DNA from 3 places in the Bacillus sp. VA15 genome. Region 2 is predicted to be linked to each of the others. Evidence: predicted binding sites of a transcription regulator. Region 2 holds the regulator's gene; each other region holds the start of a gene.

Region 1 (5,977 bases), on a different contig from region 2:
TCTTCTCCATTATTGATAAAGATTTCTATAGATGACGCGTCGATAAACATATGCACGGTATGCAAATCCTTGATGCGGCAATGTCTCGCTTCTGTTCGTTTTCCGTCGAAGCTCGTTCGCTCCAGCGTAACAATTCCCTCCTCCTTTTTAAAGGAAAACGCAGCCGTACCACGGATACTGATTGAAAATCCGAACTGTGTATCAATGTCTTCGATCAAGATCTCAGTTCTTTCAGGGTTTTCAACTGGAAGCGTACCAGATGATCCATGCATGTTGATTTGTATGTTCTTCTCATTCCTGCGCATGGCTTTCAGCTCAGGCAGCGGCTGCTGAATCAGCTTCTGCCCTGATAGCGTCAGCTGTCTCGGCAGCGTCATACAGTGGATCCAGTGATAGTCAATCGTCGGATGAGACCTTTCATCCTGATCAGGCACAGCCATCCATGCAAACAAAATCCGCCTTCCCTGATCATCTTCAAGTGTTTGCGGCGCGTAAAAATCAAAGCCTTGATCAAGCTCCGTAAAATCACCATGCTTCAGTTCAGGCTTGTTATAATCGAGACGTCCGACAAAATAACCTGATTGATACACGTTCTGATAACGAAAACCATCAGCCTCAAGCCCTTGAGGCGAGACTATCAGCACGTCGGACCCCTGAAGGGAAAACAAGTCAGGGCATTCCCACATGTACCCAAAATGTTCCAACCCGTTGAAGCCCGCGCCGGTTATCGAGCCGAGAAATCTCCACTCTGCCAGGTTATCAGAAGCAAACAACACAGCGTGTCCTTGCATATTCTCCGTTTGCGCACCGATCACCATATACCATGTGCCTTCATGCTCCCATACCTTCGGATCGCGAAAATGCGCCGTGTATCCCTCTGGGAGGCGGGCGACGACACCTTTTTTCTCAAAGGACAATCCGTCGTCAGATACAGCAAGGCACTGATACGTTTCCCGATTCCCATCCTGATCCCTGACATTGCCTGTGTAAAACAGATAGAGCTGATCGTCTTTCGTGACAGCGCTGCCCGAGTAGCAGCCGTTTTTATCGAACCAATCACTCGGAGCGAGCGCAATCTCTTCCCGCTTCCAATTCACAACATCCTGACTCGTATAATGTCCCCAGAATTTCGCGCCGTGCCCCGTCTGAAACGGCTGCCACTGGAAAAACACATGATAGCTGCCCTTCCAATATATCACGCCATTCGGGTCATTCAGCAGACCAACCGGCGGCATAATGTGAAAATGCTGGCGGTGCGGATCGCTATTAGCAATAGGTTCATTTTTCTCCACTTCTTCATAAGCCCGGCGACGAAGCTCCTGATCATGTGCTGTCATTTTTTTCTCCCCTCATCCTCATTAATTTTCATGATAAACGCTGCAATGAACGCTGACACTGCCGCAATCGCCATTCCAATCAGATAGTTGATCAAGTTGCCAAAGCCAAACGGCGCCGCAATAGCGATCATCGGAATACCCGTTAACCCGTAAGCGTTTGCAGCAACATGTGTAAAGACGACATATGCACCGCCCAATGCGCCTCCGATCATCGCGGCGATAAATGGTTTTCGGTAGCGAAGATTGACTCCGAATATAACTGGCTCAGTAATGCCGAGAAAAGCGGAAAATGCAGCCGGAAGCGCGATTTCTTTTGTCTTTGCCTTTTTCGCCATAAAGAAAACGGCAAGGCCCGCCCCGCCCTGTGCGACATTCGCCATTGACCAGATCGGCAGCAAGTAGTTTTTGCCTATATCTGCAATAAGCCCTGCCTCAATCGCATGGAAGCTGTGATGAACACCTGTCAAAACGATGAGTGAATACGTGCCCCCGAAAATCAGACCCGCAACAAAACCGGCATGGTCATATACATAAGTTAAAGCAACCGTAATGCCGGAGCCAAGTGCTCTGCCCAAAGGACCAATCGCGATAAAAGCGACAAACCCGGTGACAATCACTGTAACAAAAGGTGTAACAAGCAAATCTACCGCATGCGGAACCACTTTTCTTGTCCATTTCTCTACCTTGCTCATCACATAAACCGCCAACAGGACAGGGATAACAGTTCCCTGGTAGCCGAGAAGCGCGATATCAAATCCGAAAAGATGCATATAATCAGGTGTTGCTTCCGCCAAACCCCATGGATTCAAAAGCGTCGGATGAATCATGATACCCCCGATGACCGCTCCCAAGTAAGGGTTGCTGCCAAACTCTTTTGAAGCACTGACCCCGATTAAAATCGGCAAGAAAATAAATGCCGCACTTGAGAACATATCGAGCAGCTGCAGCAGTGCAGAATCCTTGCTCATCCAATGAAACGCATTGATCATACCCAGTAATCCCATTAATAGGCCGCTGGCCACAATAGCCGGGATGATTGGAACGAAAATATTAGAAAGCGTTTTCGCAAATCTCGCAGCGGGATTCAGTTTTTCTTTTGCTGCATCCTGATGATTTACGTGTTCTTCACGCTCAGTATCGGCTTCCTTAGAAAAAGCATCGTACACCTTATTGACAAGGCCTGTTCCGAAAATGATCTGGTACTGGCCAGAGCTGCTGAAAGCGCCTTTTACGCCATCAAGCTCTTCTACTTGTGCTTGATCTATCTTTGATTCATCTTTCATCACTAAACGCAGTCTTGTTGCACAATGAGCCGCGCTGATAATGTTATCTTTCCCCCCGAGAAGTTCAATGAGGCGTTTGGCAGTCTCTTTGTAATCCATCTGTTTCTCCCCCTTTTATTTAAACAAAAAAGACCTAAAATTCGCCAACGAATAAAGGACACAGCGATCCTTTTTCATTTACGCAAATTTTAGGTCTTGCCTGCTTTACCAGTCACAATCCCGCTTATTTAGATTGAGAATACGCTTTCATCATAAATCATGACAGCGTTTTCGTCAACTATTTTTTTAGTTAAAAAGTTTGATAAAACATTTAGACAAAAATTCGTAAAAAATATTTGTGAAACATTTCACAATATCGTGTTATACTATGCTCAACCATCAGAGAAAGCAGGAAAAAGACAATGGAAACTCAAGCATTGCAAAAGGTTGAACAGTACGCTTTGAACAAACAAAACATATTTGTTTCTAGCAAAATCCGTTATGTGCTCAGATCCATTTTGGCCAGCATGTTTATCGGATTCGGCATTACAGCCGCAAGCAAAACAGGCAGCTATTTCTTTATGGCGGATTCTCCGTTTGCTTTTCCGGCAGCCGCCGTCACATTCGGGGCCGCTATTCTGCTGATTGCTTACGGGGGCGGAGATTTATTTACCGGCAACACCTTTTATTTCACATATACCGCGCTCCGAAAAAAAATCCGCTGGCGCGACACTCTGTACCTATGGATGTCAAGCTATGCCGGCAATTTGATCGGCGCCATTCTATTTGCCATTCTGATCAGCGCGACAGGACTTTTTGAGGAGGCTTCTGTTCATTCCTTTTTGATTCATCTGGCAGAGCACAAAATGGAGCCGCCCGCTTCCGAACTGTTTTTCAGAGGAATGCTGTGCAATTGGCTTGTGTGCCTCGCCTTTTTCATTCCGATGTCTCTCAAAGGGGAAGGAGCAAAGCTGTTTGCCATGATGCTTTTCGTTTTCTGCTTCTTTATTTCCGGCTTTGAACACAGCATTGCCAATATGTGCACATTCGCCATCTCACTTTTGATCGAGCACCCTGATACAGTGACAGTAATGGGAGCAGTCAGAAACTTAATTCCCGTTACGCTCGGCAATCTGACCGCGGGAATGGTAATGATGGGCTGGATGTACTACACGCTCAATCCCGATAAATAAAAAAACTTCCAGAGATCACTCCCTGCAAGTCAAAGCGGTTATTCCGAGAGATCTTGAAGACGCTGGACATGCAGCGTGATATAACCGGCCTCGGAGTCCGGCAAATGTAATTGATATTCACTTTTCAAAAACTCCGCCAGCTCCAGCGCACATTGATAGGCAAATGAATACTTTTTTTGGATGAAATAAAGCATCTCCTCGTCCATACGATGGAGCGCTTCATTTGATTCCAACCGGCTGACCGCGTATCGCAAATGCGTGACAAGGCGTTGATAGGAAATGCTGTTTTCATCCACCTTTCGATTAAAGTATTGTTCTATTTTCTCTATCATTTCTTTGATCATGGTCGTATGCTTCAGCGCTGAATACATGCTCTCCGCATCCATTTTCGCCGTATGGATGTGAAGGGCAATATAACCCGCTTCATCTTCAGGAAGAGACACGCCCAATGTCTCTTTTACATGTCCGATCGCCCACAGGCCGATCTCGTATTCTTTTTTATAGAGCGCTTTTATCTCATGCAGCAATTTATTCTGCACAAGCAGCCCATTTTGAATCCTTTCGATCGCAAAGGACAAATGGTCAGAAAGCGCGATATGAATGTGGTCGCTCAGCGGCGCCACGAGCTCTCCTTCCGCATGGCTGATGATATCCTCAGCTATTTCAATATGCTCCTCCGGCAGCGTTTGCAGAATTTGTTTAAACTTTTCATTCTCGTCGTGCACGACAAAGATCTTTTCCACTTTATTCATAGGGATGAGGTCATTTTTCTTTTTTTGAAAAGCGATCCCTGGCCCCATCACGATTTTTTCCTGATCATCCTCTTTTATCAAAGCCGCATTGTTGTTTAGTACTTTATAGATTTTCAAGAGGCTATCTCTCCCGCCAATTAGCTTTTGACTGGGATTTTACCTCCTTTTGACCGCCATGTAAAGATGCGGGCCAGCTCTCTCCTGCTTTGGCGATTCCTTGAAGGCTTGCAAACATCTTCTTTTATAAAGCGCGGCGGCTTTCGCTTTCTGCTTTTCTTCCTCATTCACAGCCATCCGCCACTCATAAAACGAAACAAGTCCCGCGGCCTGCACCGCCGCTTTTCTTTGGTATGTACGCTGAGCCGAATAGACTGCGGCAGCCGCAGTTTTTCTGTCCGGCGTCACCCAGTTCATCAAAAAGACCATCCACACCCGTAAAGATACAAGCAAACGTTTCATAGAAAAACATCCCTCCGCTTCTTTTTGGCAGGCAGCCTTTTAGCAGCCCGTTTTCTCAGCCGCAGCCCACGGGAAAAGACGGCCGATTTCTTTTCTCGCAAACTAGCGGCTCTAGCAAAACTCATGACTCTATAATAGACTGCGGAAAGAGAATTCTTTGTCACAATATGAGTGAAAAAACCAACTAGTTTTTAGAAGTTTTGTTGAAAGCTGAAAGAAATGAAATGAAAATTGGAGAACTGCTTTAAAAACTTTATACACAAGTTATCCCAAAGATAAGAACAACTTAATCACAATAGATATCCACATGTCCACAAACCCTATCTATATTTTGTATAAGAACATATATTCCCAACTATATATATACACAGGTTTATTCACTTATACACAGGGTTCTGTGTATAACTCCTTCCTTATACACAAACAAAATCCAATAAATGGTCCAAATGACACAAGGATTTTTTTGAATTTTCAAGAAATATATACTAGATCTATAACATTTTTTCTAAACACAAAGGGGGAAACACATTGAAAAAGGGGATCATTCGCTTTCTGCTTCTAAGTTTTGTTGTATTTTTTGCGTTATCCACAGGTATGACAGGAGTACAGGCAGCTCCGGCTTCTTCAAAAACGTCGGCTGACCTGGAAAAAGCCGAGGTATTCGGTGATATCGACACGACAACAAGCAAAAAAACAACCGTTATCGTGGAATTAAAAGAAAAATCCTTGGCAGAGGCGAAGGAAGCGGGAGAAAGCCAAACGAAAAGCAAGCTAAAAACCGCTCGCACCACAGCAAAAAACAAAGCCCTCAAAGCGGTGAAAAACGGGAAAGTTAACCGGGAATATGAGCAGGTATTCTCAGGCTTTTCTATGAAGCTCCCAGCTAATGAGATTCCAAAACTTCTCGCGGTAAAAGACGTTAAGGCAGTATACCCGAACGTCACATACAAAACAGACAATATAAAGGATAAAGA
Region 2 (5,977 bases):
AATAGCGTAATAGATGTCTTGGTAACAAAAACGGCGCGTGCGGCAAAGGAATATGGTGTCAAACAAGTCCTTTTAGCTGGAGGAGTAGCTGCAAATAGAGGCCTCAGAGCTGCATTAGAAAAGGAATTTGCCCAGCATGAGGGGATTACGCTTGTCATTCCTCCGTTAGCATTATGTACGGATAATGCTGCGATGATCGCTGCAGCTGGTACAATTGCTTTTGAGAAGGGAATTCGCGGTGCATATGATATGAATGGCCAGCCTGGCCTTGAATTGACTTCTTATCAAAGTCTCACGACCTAACGGAGTGAGGCTTTTTATCTGTTATTAACAGATAATTCTCAATTTATCCACATATCTGTTAGTAATTATGAAGATATCGATGGATAAAGGGCTGAAGACACTGTTAATAAAGTGGATAAATTCAGAATATTTTGTGGATAATGTGTATAAAGCGTTTACTTTGTTTGTTTATAAGGTTATTTTCTGTGGATAAAAAAGCACCTCTAAAAAGAGGTGCTTGACTTTTTTAATCTTCTTCTGTGGATAGTTCTTCCCATTCAGACAAAAGAGTTTCCAGCTCCTGATTGAGTTTCTCGTTGTCTGCATGGATGGCTTGTACCTTTTCATGGTCTTGATAGACTTCCGGATCACATAGCAATTCATCGTTATGACTAATGTTTTCTTCAATAGTTTGAACAGTGGTTTCAATTTCTTCAATCCGGCGGAGCCGTTGGCGCTCTTTCTTTTTCCATTCTTTTTCTTCCTCGTAAGAACGTTTGGAGTCAGACTTTACCGCAGCAGGCGTTTTTTCTATTTCCTCTTGCTGATTCATTTTCTCCAATTCAAGCTGCTCTGTTTTTTTCTCCGTATAATAATCGTAATCTCCCAGATACTCTTCTATATGATTTGAAGAAAGCTCCAATACTCTTGTGGCGATTCTGTTAATAAAATATCTGTCATGAGAGACAAATAACAGTGTGCCTGGATAATCAATCAGCGCGTTTTCAAGAACTTCTTTGCTGTCTAAGTCCAGATGGTTCGTCGGTTCATCAAGGATGAGAAAATTAGCTTTTTGAAGCATCAGCTTAGCAAGGGCCAATCTTGCTTTCTCACCCCCGCTCAGTGAATGGACGGGTTTCAGTACATCATCTCCGGAGAATAAGAAATTGCCGAGACAAGTTCGGATTTCTTTCTCCGGAAGACCAGGGTACTCATCCCACAGCTCATCAAGGACGCGTTTAGAGGAAGTCAGTTCAGCCTGCTCCTGATCATAGTAGCCGACACTGACATTCGAGCCGTATGAGATTGTTCCTTGATCTGGCTTTAGGGTGTCCATTAATGTTTTCAGCAATGTCGATTTACCGATTCCGTTAGGGCCGACAAGAGCGGCGCTTTCTCCTCTTGTGAGCTTGAACGACACTTCTGTTAAAAGCGGCGGCTGGTTTTCATAGCTGATTGTGAGATCCTGAACGCGCAGGACTTCATTTCCGCTCTGTTTTGTAATATCAAAATGAAAGTTTGCGGATTTTTCATCGCCGAGCGGTTTTGACATGACTTCCATTCGCTCCAGCTGCTTTCGGCGGCTTTGCGCTCTTTTTGTGGTAGAAGCTCTCGCAAGATTTCGGTCTACGAAGTCTTGAAGCTTTGCGATTTCATCCTGCTGCTTTTCATACACTTTAAGATCTTTTTCATACTGCGCGGCTTTTTGGTCGAGATAAGCGCTGTAGTTGCCGTGATATTTTTTGCTTTCAGCTCTTGATACCTCGTATACTTGGTTTACTACTTTGTCCAAAAAGTAGCGGTCATGCGAAACGATGAGAATGGCGCCTGAATAGCCTTGCAAATAATGTTCAAGCCAGGTTAGTGTATCAATATCGAGATGGTTTGTCGGCTCATCGAGAATGAGCAAATCAGGCTGTGTTAACAGAAGCTTACCAAGGGCCAGCCTTGTTTTCTGCCCCCCGCTGAGGCTTTGCACCTGTGTTGAATCGTCAAAATGGCTGAAACCAAGTCCGTGAAGCACAGATCTGACATCCGCTTCATATTGATAGCCGCCTTTATCTTTAAATTCCTGCTGAAGCCGGTCATAGGTTTTCATGATGCTTTCCAATTCACCAGGATCAGCTGCCGCCATTTTTTCTTCGATAGCCCGCATTTCCTTTTCCATTGCTTTTAAGTGGTCAAAAACAGTCAGCAGTTCTTCTTTTATGGTAAGCTTAGAATCCAAGCCCGTATGCTGGGCAAGATATCCCATTGTAATATCTTTCGGTTTAATGAGTTCGCCCTTTTCATACGAAAGCTGGCCTGCGATAATTTTAAGCAGCGTGGATTTTCCCGCGCCATTTCTTCCTACAATGGCGACGCGATCACGATTTCTGACTTCCAGCTTTATATTGTTTAAAATAGTATCAGCACCAAATGATTTGGATAGCTGATTAACTTGTAAGATCATCATATTATTTCACCTCTGCTATAATAAGTTAAGTGTAGCTTATGAACCAGAAGTCAGCAAACAATACATTGGCTGAATAAGACATAGAGAAGAAAATAGTGTATGATCTGTTTAAGGAGAGTTTTAATATGAATGGATTTTCTCATTTTAATGAACAGGGCAGAGCCCAGATGGTGGACATCAGCGAAAAATCTTCGACTGTCCGTACTGCGGCGGCTGTTTCAAGCGTACACATGAAAAATGAAGTGTACGAGAAAATACAAAGTCATGATATCGGCAAAGGAGATGTACTGGCTGTTGCGCAGGTGGCAGGCATTATGGCCGCAAAGCAAACGTCGAATATCATTCCGATGTGCCATCCGCTTTCACTGAGCGGGGTAGATATATCGTTTGACTGGAAAATAAAAGAAGCAGAAGTTATACTTCATATAAAAGCACAGGTCAAAACGAAAGGGAGTACAGGTGTGGAAATGGAAGCGCTCACTTCTGCATCGGTGTGCGCTCTTACCGTTTACGATATGTGCAAGGCCCTTGATAAGGGAATGGTCATCGGCCCTACTTTCTTGCTGGAGAAGACAGGCGGGAAAAACGGTGACTTTAAAAGAGAACTATCCGAGTATAATGTGGAGGACCAAAAATGAATAAGGATCAATCAAAAATTCCGCAGGCGACGGCAAAACGGCTGCCGCTTTACTATCGCTTTTTAAAGAATCTGCATGCGTCAGGAAAACAGCGTGTATCATCCGCTGAACTCAGTGATGCCGTAAAGGTTGATTCTGCCACGATTCGCAGGGATTTTTCCTATTTTGGAGCTCTTGGCAAAAAAGGATATGGATATAATGTGGATTATTTGCTGTCATTTTTCCGAAAAACGCTTGATCAGGATGAGATGACAGATGTCATCTTGATTGGTGTGGGGAACTTGGGAACGGCATTTCTTCACTATAATTTCACAAAAAATAATAACACAAAAATTTCTATGGCTTTTGATATAAATGAGAGTAAAATAGGAACTGAGGTAGGCGGCGTGCCTGTCTATAACCTTGACGACCTTGAACAACACGTAAAAAATGAATCAGTTGCCATTCTTACAGTGCCAGCAGTTGCCGCTCAATCCATTACAGACAGATTGGTCGCGTTAGGAATCAAGGGAATCCTTAATTTTACGCCGGCCCGTTTGAATGTGCCGGAACACATTCGAATTCATCATATAGATTTAGCTGTAGAGCTTCAGTCACTGGTTTATTTCTTGAAGCATTATTCAGTTTTAGAGGAAATCGAATAGAGGGAAAGGAGGAGCCCAAATATGCCGATCGGTCCTGGAAGCCTTGCTGTTATCGCAATCGTTGCTCTGATCATCTTCGGTCCCAAAAAGCTGCCTGAACTGGGGAAAGCTGCTGGAGACACACTTCGTGAATTCAAAAATGCTACTAAAGGATTAACGAGTGATGACGAGGAAAAAAAGAAAGAAGATCAGTAAGTTAGGATGACACGAATGAAAGTGAATCAAATGTCGCTGCTGGAACATATTGCTGAGCTTCGAAAACGATTGCTGGTTGTGGCACTGGCATTTGTCGTTTTCTCTATCGCAGGATTTTTTTTAGCGAAGCCCATGATTGTTTATCTGCAAAAAACGGATGAAGCGAAGGAGCTTACGCTTAATGCGTTTAATCTGACAGACCCGCTTTTTGTGTTTATGCAATTCGCGTTTATCATCGGGATTGTCCTGACCTCACCGATTATTCTTTATCAGCTTTGGGCTTTTGTGAGTCCAGGCCTCTATGAGAAAGAGCGCAAAGTAACGCTCAGCTACATTCCGATCTCTATTTTGCTGTTTTTAGCGGGCTTATCTTTTTCATATTATATTTTATTTCCTTTTGTTGTTGATTTTATGAAGCGGATCTCTCAGGATTTGAATGTCAATCAGGTGATCGGAATTAATGAATATTTTCATTTTCTTTTGCAGCTGACGATTCCGTTTGGACTGCTGTTCCAAATGCCGGTCATCCTCATGTTTATGACCAGGCTTGGAATTGTGACACCGATGTTCTTAGCGAAAATCAGAAAGTATGCGTATTTTACGCTGCTTGTGATCGCTGCCCTAATTACACCGCCTGAGCTTTTGTCTCATATGATGGTCACTGTTCCACTGTTGATTTTATATGAAATCAGTATTCTTATATCGAAGGCAGCCTATCGGAAAGCGCAGAAAAGCAGTGCTGCCGATCAGGACGTGTCTTCCGGGCAATAATAAAAAATCCATTTCTCATGAGAGAAATGGATTTTCTTTATTTCTGGTTCTTTTTAATTTTAAATGAAAAGGCGAACATCTTAAAAGAAATGCTGATGTTGTAAGCGGCGAACACCATCAGCAGGATGGAGTAAAATGACCACATGCTGCCTGGCGAGCTTGCGGCAAGATAAGTAAAGATGCACCCTACGGCAAAGTAGATCATTCCCCAAACTACCGGGTTTCTCATAAAAATAATCCTCCAATAATCAATTGCATTTGTGTGCTCTGCTGTTCAAGGTAGTTCTGAACAGGCTCAAGCTGCATGATGACGACAAATGTATTCATCATGACATGGGCGAAAATCGGCACCCATATCCGTTTTGTTCTCGCATATAAAAATGCAAAGGTAAAACCCATTGCTGTATAAAGAAGAAGATGCTTCAAATCAGCGTGAACAATACCGAAAATAACCGAGCTGATCAGTCCGGCAAAGAAGAAATTCGTTTTTTCGTACAGTGTGCCGAAAATGATTTTTCTGAAGATGATTTCTTCTAATATAGGCCCGACGACAGAAGAAACCATAATCATGAGCGGGACTGCCTGAATGACATCCAGAATAGCTTGTGTATTTTCTGATTCTCTTCCGATGCCGAATACATAATATTCAATAGAGCCTGCTATTCCTTGAGAGAAAAGGGCAATGAAAAAACCGGCTATCGCCCAAAGGATAGAAAGTCCGACGGAGTCTTTCCGGCCGTTTCGCAGCGTTGTTTTCGGAACAGTTCTCAGAATGAGCAGAACGACAACGAGACAGGCGATAAAGCTGATAACGGACCATAATCCTTGTGCATGCAGCATATTCTCCTTGGTAGGCTGTCCTCCGGCATAACCGAATTTAAATAACAAGGGAATCCCGATTAATGCGGAAAACTGCATGATGATATATGTCAAAATAATAAACCAATACTGTTTTCTCAAATGGTATGTACTCCTTTGTTAAATGGGTTTCGTTCATCTACAGCTATTGTAACATAATCGGAACGGGGGTGAAAAAGCTAAGGGATAAGGGAGCTGAAAAGAATCATGTAAGCGTGAAAAAATTTTTATCTTATCACTTGAAATTGGAAGGGAGATTCTTTATTATAAGAATTGTGTTAGCACTCTTTAGTGTCGAGTGCTAAAATTACATATTCATACTATTGAGGAGGTTATTACATTGTTAAAGCCATTAGGTGATCGCGTTGTCATTGAACTCGTAGAATCTGAAGAAAAAACTGCCAGCGGAATTG
Region 3 (5,977 bases), on a different contig from region 2:
GCGGGATGACGCAGCGATCGGTGAAGCCAAGTCACTGATCGGCTGGTCCTCGTAACGCCACTGGTCTGTCGCAAAGTAGAAAAATGAGGTGCCGTTTTGCAGCTTGGGCACGCCCTCCCAGTCCTTTGCATTTGCAATCGTCTGCCACCCTTCAGCAGGACGGAGCTTTTCCTGCCCCACATAATGGGCCCAGCCTCCGCCGTTTACGCCTTGGGCGCCTACCAGTAATACGAGATTTAACACTGCCCGGTAGATCGTGTCGGAGTTGAACCAGTGGTTAATCCCCGCCCCTACGATAATCATGGATCGGCCGTCTGTATCGATCGCATTTTGGGCAAACTCTCTGGCTATCTTAATGACGGCTTCTTTTTTGATTCCTGTCATCTGTTCCTGCCAGGCAGGCGTGAACGGCTCAGGATCATCATAAGAGACAGCTGATTGTTCGCCGAAGCCCCGGTTCACGCCGTAGTTGGCCAGTATCAAGTCAAACACGGTCGTGACACAAACCTCTTCGCCGTTCAGGTTCAGTTTTTTTATAGGAAGATCCCGCTCAAGCACTTTGTTTCCGTCATTTGAAAAATACGGAATGCGCACCGTGCCGATTTCATCCTCTATTCCCAGCACAGAGAGACGGGGTTCAATCGGGTCTCCGGTTTCTTCATCGATCATGTGCAGGTTCCATTTCTGCTGTCCGTCCCAGCGGGAGCCCATTGTCCCTTGCGGTATGGCAAATGCGCTTGTCTGTTCATTCCAGACCGCAGGCTTCCACTGATCATGCTTTGTCTGCCGCCCGATGTCTTTCGCATGCAGAAAACGCCCCGCTGTGTATACGCCATTTTCTTTTGACAGGGTGACGAAGAACGGAAAATCCGTGTATTGCTTTGCGTACTCAATGAAACGTTCCGTCTCTTGGTTCACGTAAAATTCCTGTAAAATGACGTGGCCCATCGCCATCGCAAGCGCCCCGTCAGTCCCTTGGCGGATACTCAGCCAGTCATCCGCGAACTTTGAGGATTCCGCAAAATCCGGACTGATCGAAATGACTTTAGCGCCTTTATAGCGGGCTTCCGCCAAAAAATGCGCGTCAGGCGTTCTCGTTAACGGAACGTTGGAGCCCCATGTGATGATATAGCCTGAATTGTACCAATCACTGCTTTCCGGAACGTCCGTCTGGTCCCCCCAAATTTGCGGGGACGCCGGAGGAAGATCCGCATACCAGTCATAAAAACTGAGCATAGGGCCGCCGATTAAAGACATAAACCGGGAGCCTGACGCGTGGCTGATCATGGACATGGCCGGAATCGGGGAAAAGCCGACGTTCCGGTCAGGCCCGTATTTCATGACTGTATAGAGCAGAGAGGCTGAAATCAGCTTCAGCACCTCCGGCCATTCAGCGCGCACAAAACCGCCTTTCCCTCTCGCCTGTTTATAGGACTTTGCTTTTTCAGGATTTTCAACGATCGATTTCCAAGCATCCAATGGATTTTGATGGGCCTGCAGTGCTTCCCGCCATAAATTGATCAGCACACCGCGCACGTATGGATATTTCACACGGAGCGGGCTGTAGATGTACCATGAAAAACTTGCCCCCCGCGGACAGCCCCTCGGTTCGAAATCAGGCATATCCGGGCCTGTTGATGGATAATTCAAGTTTTGTCCTTCCCACGTGACAATTCCGTTTTTCACATAAATATTCCAGCTGCAGGACCCCGTGCAGTTGACGCCGTGGGTGGAGCGAACGACTTTGTCGTACTGCCATCTGTTTCTGTATACATTCTCCCAATCGCGATCTTCGCGGGTGGTTTGGCTATGTTTATTTGAATGGTGTTCTATAGGAGAGAAATAGTTCAATCTCCTAAACAACGGACTCATTTTCTTTTTCTTCATGAGAGTTCACTCCTTCCGAGTCAGGTGATGCTAAGTTCACTATAAACAGAGACAGCGTGTTTCCTTGTGAACTAAGTCACACACTTTGCTTTTTTCACAAAATGTTCACATAAAGGAGAAGGAAGGGCTTTCACAGCATGTGATGAAGGCGGCGTTCAGGCAGGACGCCTGAGTCATTAGCCGCCTTTCATTCAAAGATCAAAAAAACCGGCTCTATTTAAGAACCGGGCTCGGCATTTTCATCCTGTGATGTGTGCAGATAACGCAAAAATAATTGATAGGAACAAAAGACATTTTGCTGAAGCATGCCCAAAAAATTCATTTGCAGCTGCGGATTGTAAGACATCATTTTTTTAAATGTGCAGTAAGGGATATTGAGAATCAGAATGTCTGAAGTGGCATTGACTGAGATAAAAGGCGATAAATACAGCCCGCCTTTTTCATCAATCGGAAACACATCGCCTTTTTCCCACAGCGCAACGGTTTTCGATCCTTCAGGGAGCCTGCTGTCCATAAAACGGACACTGCCTTTTAATACAATATAAACGGATTGAGAATGAAGAAAGGGTGGAGACTGCTCAGATGTTCCGCGGATAAACGTCCCGTTTTTCAGCAAGGTTTCGACAATGGATAGAGGCACTTCATTAAACATAGGAAGTTGTTTCAGAAATAATAAATAGTCACACTGATTCATAGGAAATCCTCCTGTGCTAAGGATAGCTTTAGTGTAGCTCGATTGAGCCTGTACAGCAGTGATGTATTTCACAGCCTGTATGATGAATGTCACTTATCGGGAGGATGACTGCATCTATAATGAAATAAAAAAGGAGGATTTCGATGAAGGCGCTGATTCCGAACCAGCACGGCGCATGGGCAATGCTGCTGATTCCATTTTTACTCGGGATGATCAAGGGAGGCCCCGTTTTCTGGCATATTCCGCTCTTCTTAGGCTGGCTTTTCCTTTACTTGGCGGTTTATCCCATCACGCTTGCTTTGAAAAAGAAGCAGATCAAATCCTATCAAAAGTGGATATATTATTACGGTGTTCCGGCCTGCTGTTTTTTGATTATTCCTGTCTTTCATAAGCCGCCGCTCATCTGGGTTGGCGTTTCTTTATTGCCGCTGTTCCTCATTCATATGTATTATGCCCGCCGAAAAAATGAACGGGCGCTAGTGAACGATATTGCGGGTGTCTTGTTCTTTTGTTCAGGCGGGCTTGCGAGCTGCTGGCTGGGGACGGGAACCCTTGACGGCTGGGCTTGGTTTATTTTTTCTCAATCTGCTTTATTTTTTATCGGAAGTTCCTTTTATGTGAAGTCGGTGATCCGGGAGAGAAAAAACAGCGTATTTGCATACTGGTCATGGGGATACCATCTGCTGTCCCCCTTTCTATCCGCTCTTCTCGGAGCAGGATGGGCATTTCTTGCTTTTATCCCAAGCAGTTTGCGGGCATGGTTTTTTCACGGAAGGGACTGGCCCGCGAAAACGATCGGCATTCTAGAAATCGTGAATGCCTGCTTCTTTTTTGCCGTCATTTGTATGTTTATCACTAGATAAAAAACCAAGGACCGCCGGCGGTCCTTGGTTTTTTCAGTCAATATTGCAAATCTCCAGCGGACAGTTTTCACACTCGATCTCGCATCGCAAATAGTCCCGCTTGTGCAAAATAATTTTTCCGGATTCTTCTATCGAAATCACCCCTTGTTTGCGGAGGTCCCCCAGCATACGGTTGACGCTTTCCCTTGCCGCTGCGCAAAACTTTGCCAAATCTTGATTTGTCAGCACAATGTTAATCAGAATGCCATCGCTTCGTTCCACACCGTAGCTGTTTGATAAGCGGATAAGGGTGGAGTAGAGCGCCCCCTTTTTGCCGTGAAGAAGCAGATCCCTTATTTTGGACTGGATTTTCCGGAGGTGAGTGCTCATCCATTTCATAAATTCAAATGTCAAAGCACCGTTTTGGATTAATTCCTTTTCCAGCTTGTTTTTATTAATGACGAGCACCTCGCCATCCTCTAGCACTTTTGCACTGAGCATATATCTCGGCTCTTCAGTGAAAAGTGTTAATTCCCCGACGATATCATGCTTTTGGCAGATTCTAAGTGTCAGGTCTTTGCCGTCAGATGTCAGCTTGCCGATTTCAATGAGTCCTGATTGAATCAGATAAAGCTCTTCTGCATCCATTCCTTCCCGAAACAAATACGTGTGTTTTTCCATTTTTCTTTTCGTACTAATCGATTCCAGCAATTCATGCAGATCGCTGGAAATAAGATCACTATCAGATGGTCGAACAGAGAGAAAATTCATGAGCTCACCTCGAAGAAAGTCACGTTGTATATTTATTGTAACGTGAATTGATTTGCACCCATCCAGAAAAAACTAACAATCTTGTGAATGCCCAGTGTTAGTTGACGCTCTGACTGTTTCTCTCCGTGTGCGTTTTCATTCTTTCCTGCCAATACATCCATATGACAAGGACAAAGCTGGCTAACGCCACTTCCGAAAGCGCCATAAAACCGATCGCATATTGGCCTGTCGCCTGAAATACACTCGCCAATATCAGCGGAGGGAAAAAACCGCCTAATCCGCCCATAGCAGACACAATCCCATTGGCAATCCCCGCTTGCTTCGAAAAATAGAAAGGCACCAGTTTAAAAACGGTCCCGTTTCCTATGCCTGAGCAGACGGCCACCGTTAATGACCCAAACGTATAAAGGCCGATCGTCGGCGAGAACGATAAGATAATGCCTGATAATGTAAGTCCCGCAAAAACGAACATCAAGATGCGGAGCGGGCTCATTTTATCAGCCAAGAGTCCTCCCACAGGCCTGAGCAGCGTTGATACGGCAATAAAGCCAGCCGTCCGCAAACCGGCGTCCGCAGGATTCAGCCCAAAGTACTCCACCAGAAAGTTCGGCAGATAGATGGTGAAGGCGACAAAGGCGCCAAACGTAATAAAATAAAACAGGCTCAAAAACCACAGGATATGATTTCGGTAAACGGCTTTGATTTGAGTTTTTACGGAAACATTCACTTTCTTCTCATGCCTGTCGCCGAACAATACATGCAGCAATGCAAAGACAGCAAGCAGAACCATATACATCTGCACGGTTGCTTTCCATCCCACAGCTTGAGCGATAACCGGCGCCGCAAATGTGGTAATGGCGGTTCCGATGTTTCCGGCCCCGTAAATCCCATTGACGACACCGTGCTTTTCTTTCGGATAATATTTCGGAAGGGATGTCACCCCAATGGAGAATACCGCTCCCCCGGTCCCTAAGAAAAAACCGCCCGCGATTAAATCAAACAGAGAATCCGCGATACTGATCCAAAAGACAGGAAACAAAAGCAGGATGAAGCTGATCATAAACATCAGCCGCGCGCCAAACCTGTTCGTTAAATACCCTAAAGGAATGCGAAGAAGCGACCCGAGGATAACGGGAATCGCTGTCACCAAAGAAATCTCGCCTTTGCTTAAATGAATATCTAATGTAATTTGGGAAATGAGTGATGAAATCAGCACCCAAACCATAAACCCTGCCACCAAGCTTAATGACTGTAACGATAATTGAATGTGTTGACGGTTGATCATTCGGCTTGCCCCTTTCAATGATTCAATAATCAGTCTTATCATACAAAAACTCAGCAAACAGGATTGTGAATTACATCACACGTTTTACGCATAAAAAAAAGACAAAGCCCGAAGACTTTGCCCTTTGATCATGATTACATTTTTTCCGGAGCCGATACGCCGATCAGCTGAAGCGCATTGTTCAGCGTAATTTGCGTTGCCTTCATTAAAGCCAGGCGCGCGCGGCTTTTCTCTTCATTTTCAGGGTCGATGACTTTCTCTGCGTTGTAGAAGCTGTGCAGTGCAGAAGCCAGATCATAAATATAGTTTGTGACACGGTGCGGAATTCGTTTTTCCGCTGCTTCCGCCACCGCCTCTGGGAAGCCGCCGATTGTTTTCAGCAGGTCATACTCTTTTTCTGATTGAATATGGCTGAAATCAAGGTCCGCCGCAGGCTTAAGTCCCTGCTCTTCCCCTTGGCGAAGCATGCTGCAAATACGGGCATGTGCGTATTGTGCA

Evidence for each region. The regulator Rex, encoded in region 2, represses fermentation and respiration genes when NADH is low (regulators of the CRP and FNR family bind a similar motif). The targets are predictions, from matches to a motif close to TTGTGAAATATTTCACAA.
Region 1: a site for Rex is predicted at 2,956-2,973, ahead of AC0DBE_RS12070 (formate/nitrite transporter family protein). Genes of this name have one in related genera too.
Region 3: a site for Rex is predicted at 1,952-1,969, ahead of AC0DBE_RS18120 (nitrate reductase subunit alpha). Genes of this name have one in related genera too.

Annotation. Positions count from the first base shown of each region.
Region 1 covers NZ_JBVQPQ010000004.1:52,723-58,699, forward strand. The annotation lists gene sacA (sucrose-6-phosphate hydrolase) at 1-1,337, opposite strand, end outside; gene scrA (PTS system sucrose transporter subunit IIBC) at 1,334-2,719, opposite strand; gene AC0DBE_RS12070 (formate/nitrite transporter family protein) at 3,022-3,792, shown strand; gene sacT (sac operon transcriptional antiterminator SacT) at 3,831-4,661, opposite strand; gene AC0DBE_RS12080 (hypothetical protein) at 4,701-5,003, opposite strand; gene vpr (serine protease Vpr) at 5,532-5,977, shown strand, end outside.
Region 2 covers NZ_JBVQPQ010000005.1:285,333-291,309, reverse strand. The annotation lists gene tsaD (tRNA (adenosine(37)-N6)-threonylcarbamoyltransferase complex transferase subunit TsaD) at 1-303, shown strand, start outside; gene AC0DBE_RS15145 (ABC-F family ATP-binding cassette domain-containing protein) at 530-2,458, opposite strand; gene moaC (cyclic pyranopterin monophosphate synthase MoaC) at 2,584-3,096, shown strand; gene AC0DBE_RS15135 (redox-sensing transcriptional repressor Rex) at 3,093-3,740, shown strand; gene tatAY (sec-independent protein translocase protein TatAY) at 3,762-3,935, shown strand; gene tatC (twin-arginine translocase subunit TatC) at 3,942-4,706, shown strand; gene AC0DBE_RS15120 (YdiK family protein) at 4,744-4,935, opposite strand; gene AC0DBE_RS15115 (CPBP family intramembrane glutamic endopeptidase) at 4,932-5,666, opposite strand; gene groES (co-chaperone GroES) at 5,905-5,977, shown strand, end outside.
Region 3 covers NZ_JBVQPQ010000008.1:12,581-18,557, reverse strand. The annotation lists gene AC0DBE_RS18120 (nitrate reductase subunit alpha) at 1-1,887, opposite strand, end outside; gene arfM (Crp/Fnr family transcriptional regulator ArfM) at 2,105-2,581, opposite strand; gene AC0DBE_RS18110 (YwiC-like family protein) at 2,725-3,444, shown strand; gene fnr (fumarate/nitrate reduction transcriptional regulator Fnr) at 3,478-4,194, opposite strand; gene narK (nitrate transporter NarK) at 4,292-5,479, opposite strand; gene argS (arginine--tRNA ligase) at 5,614-5,977, opposite strand, start outside.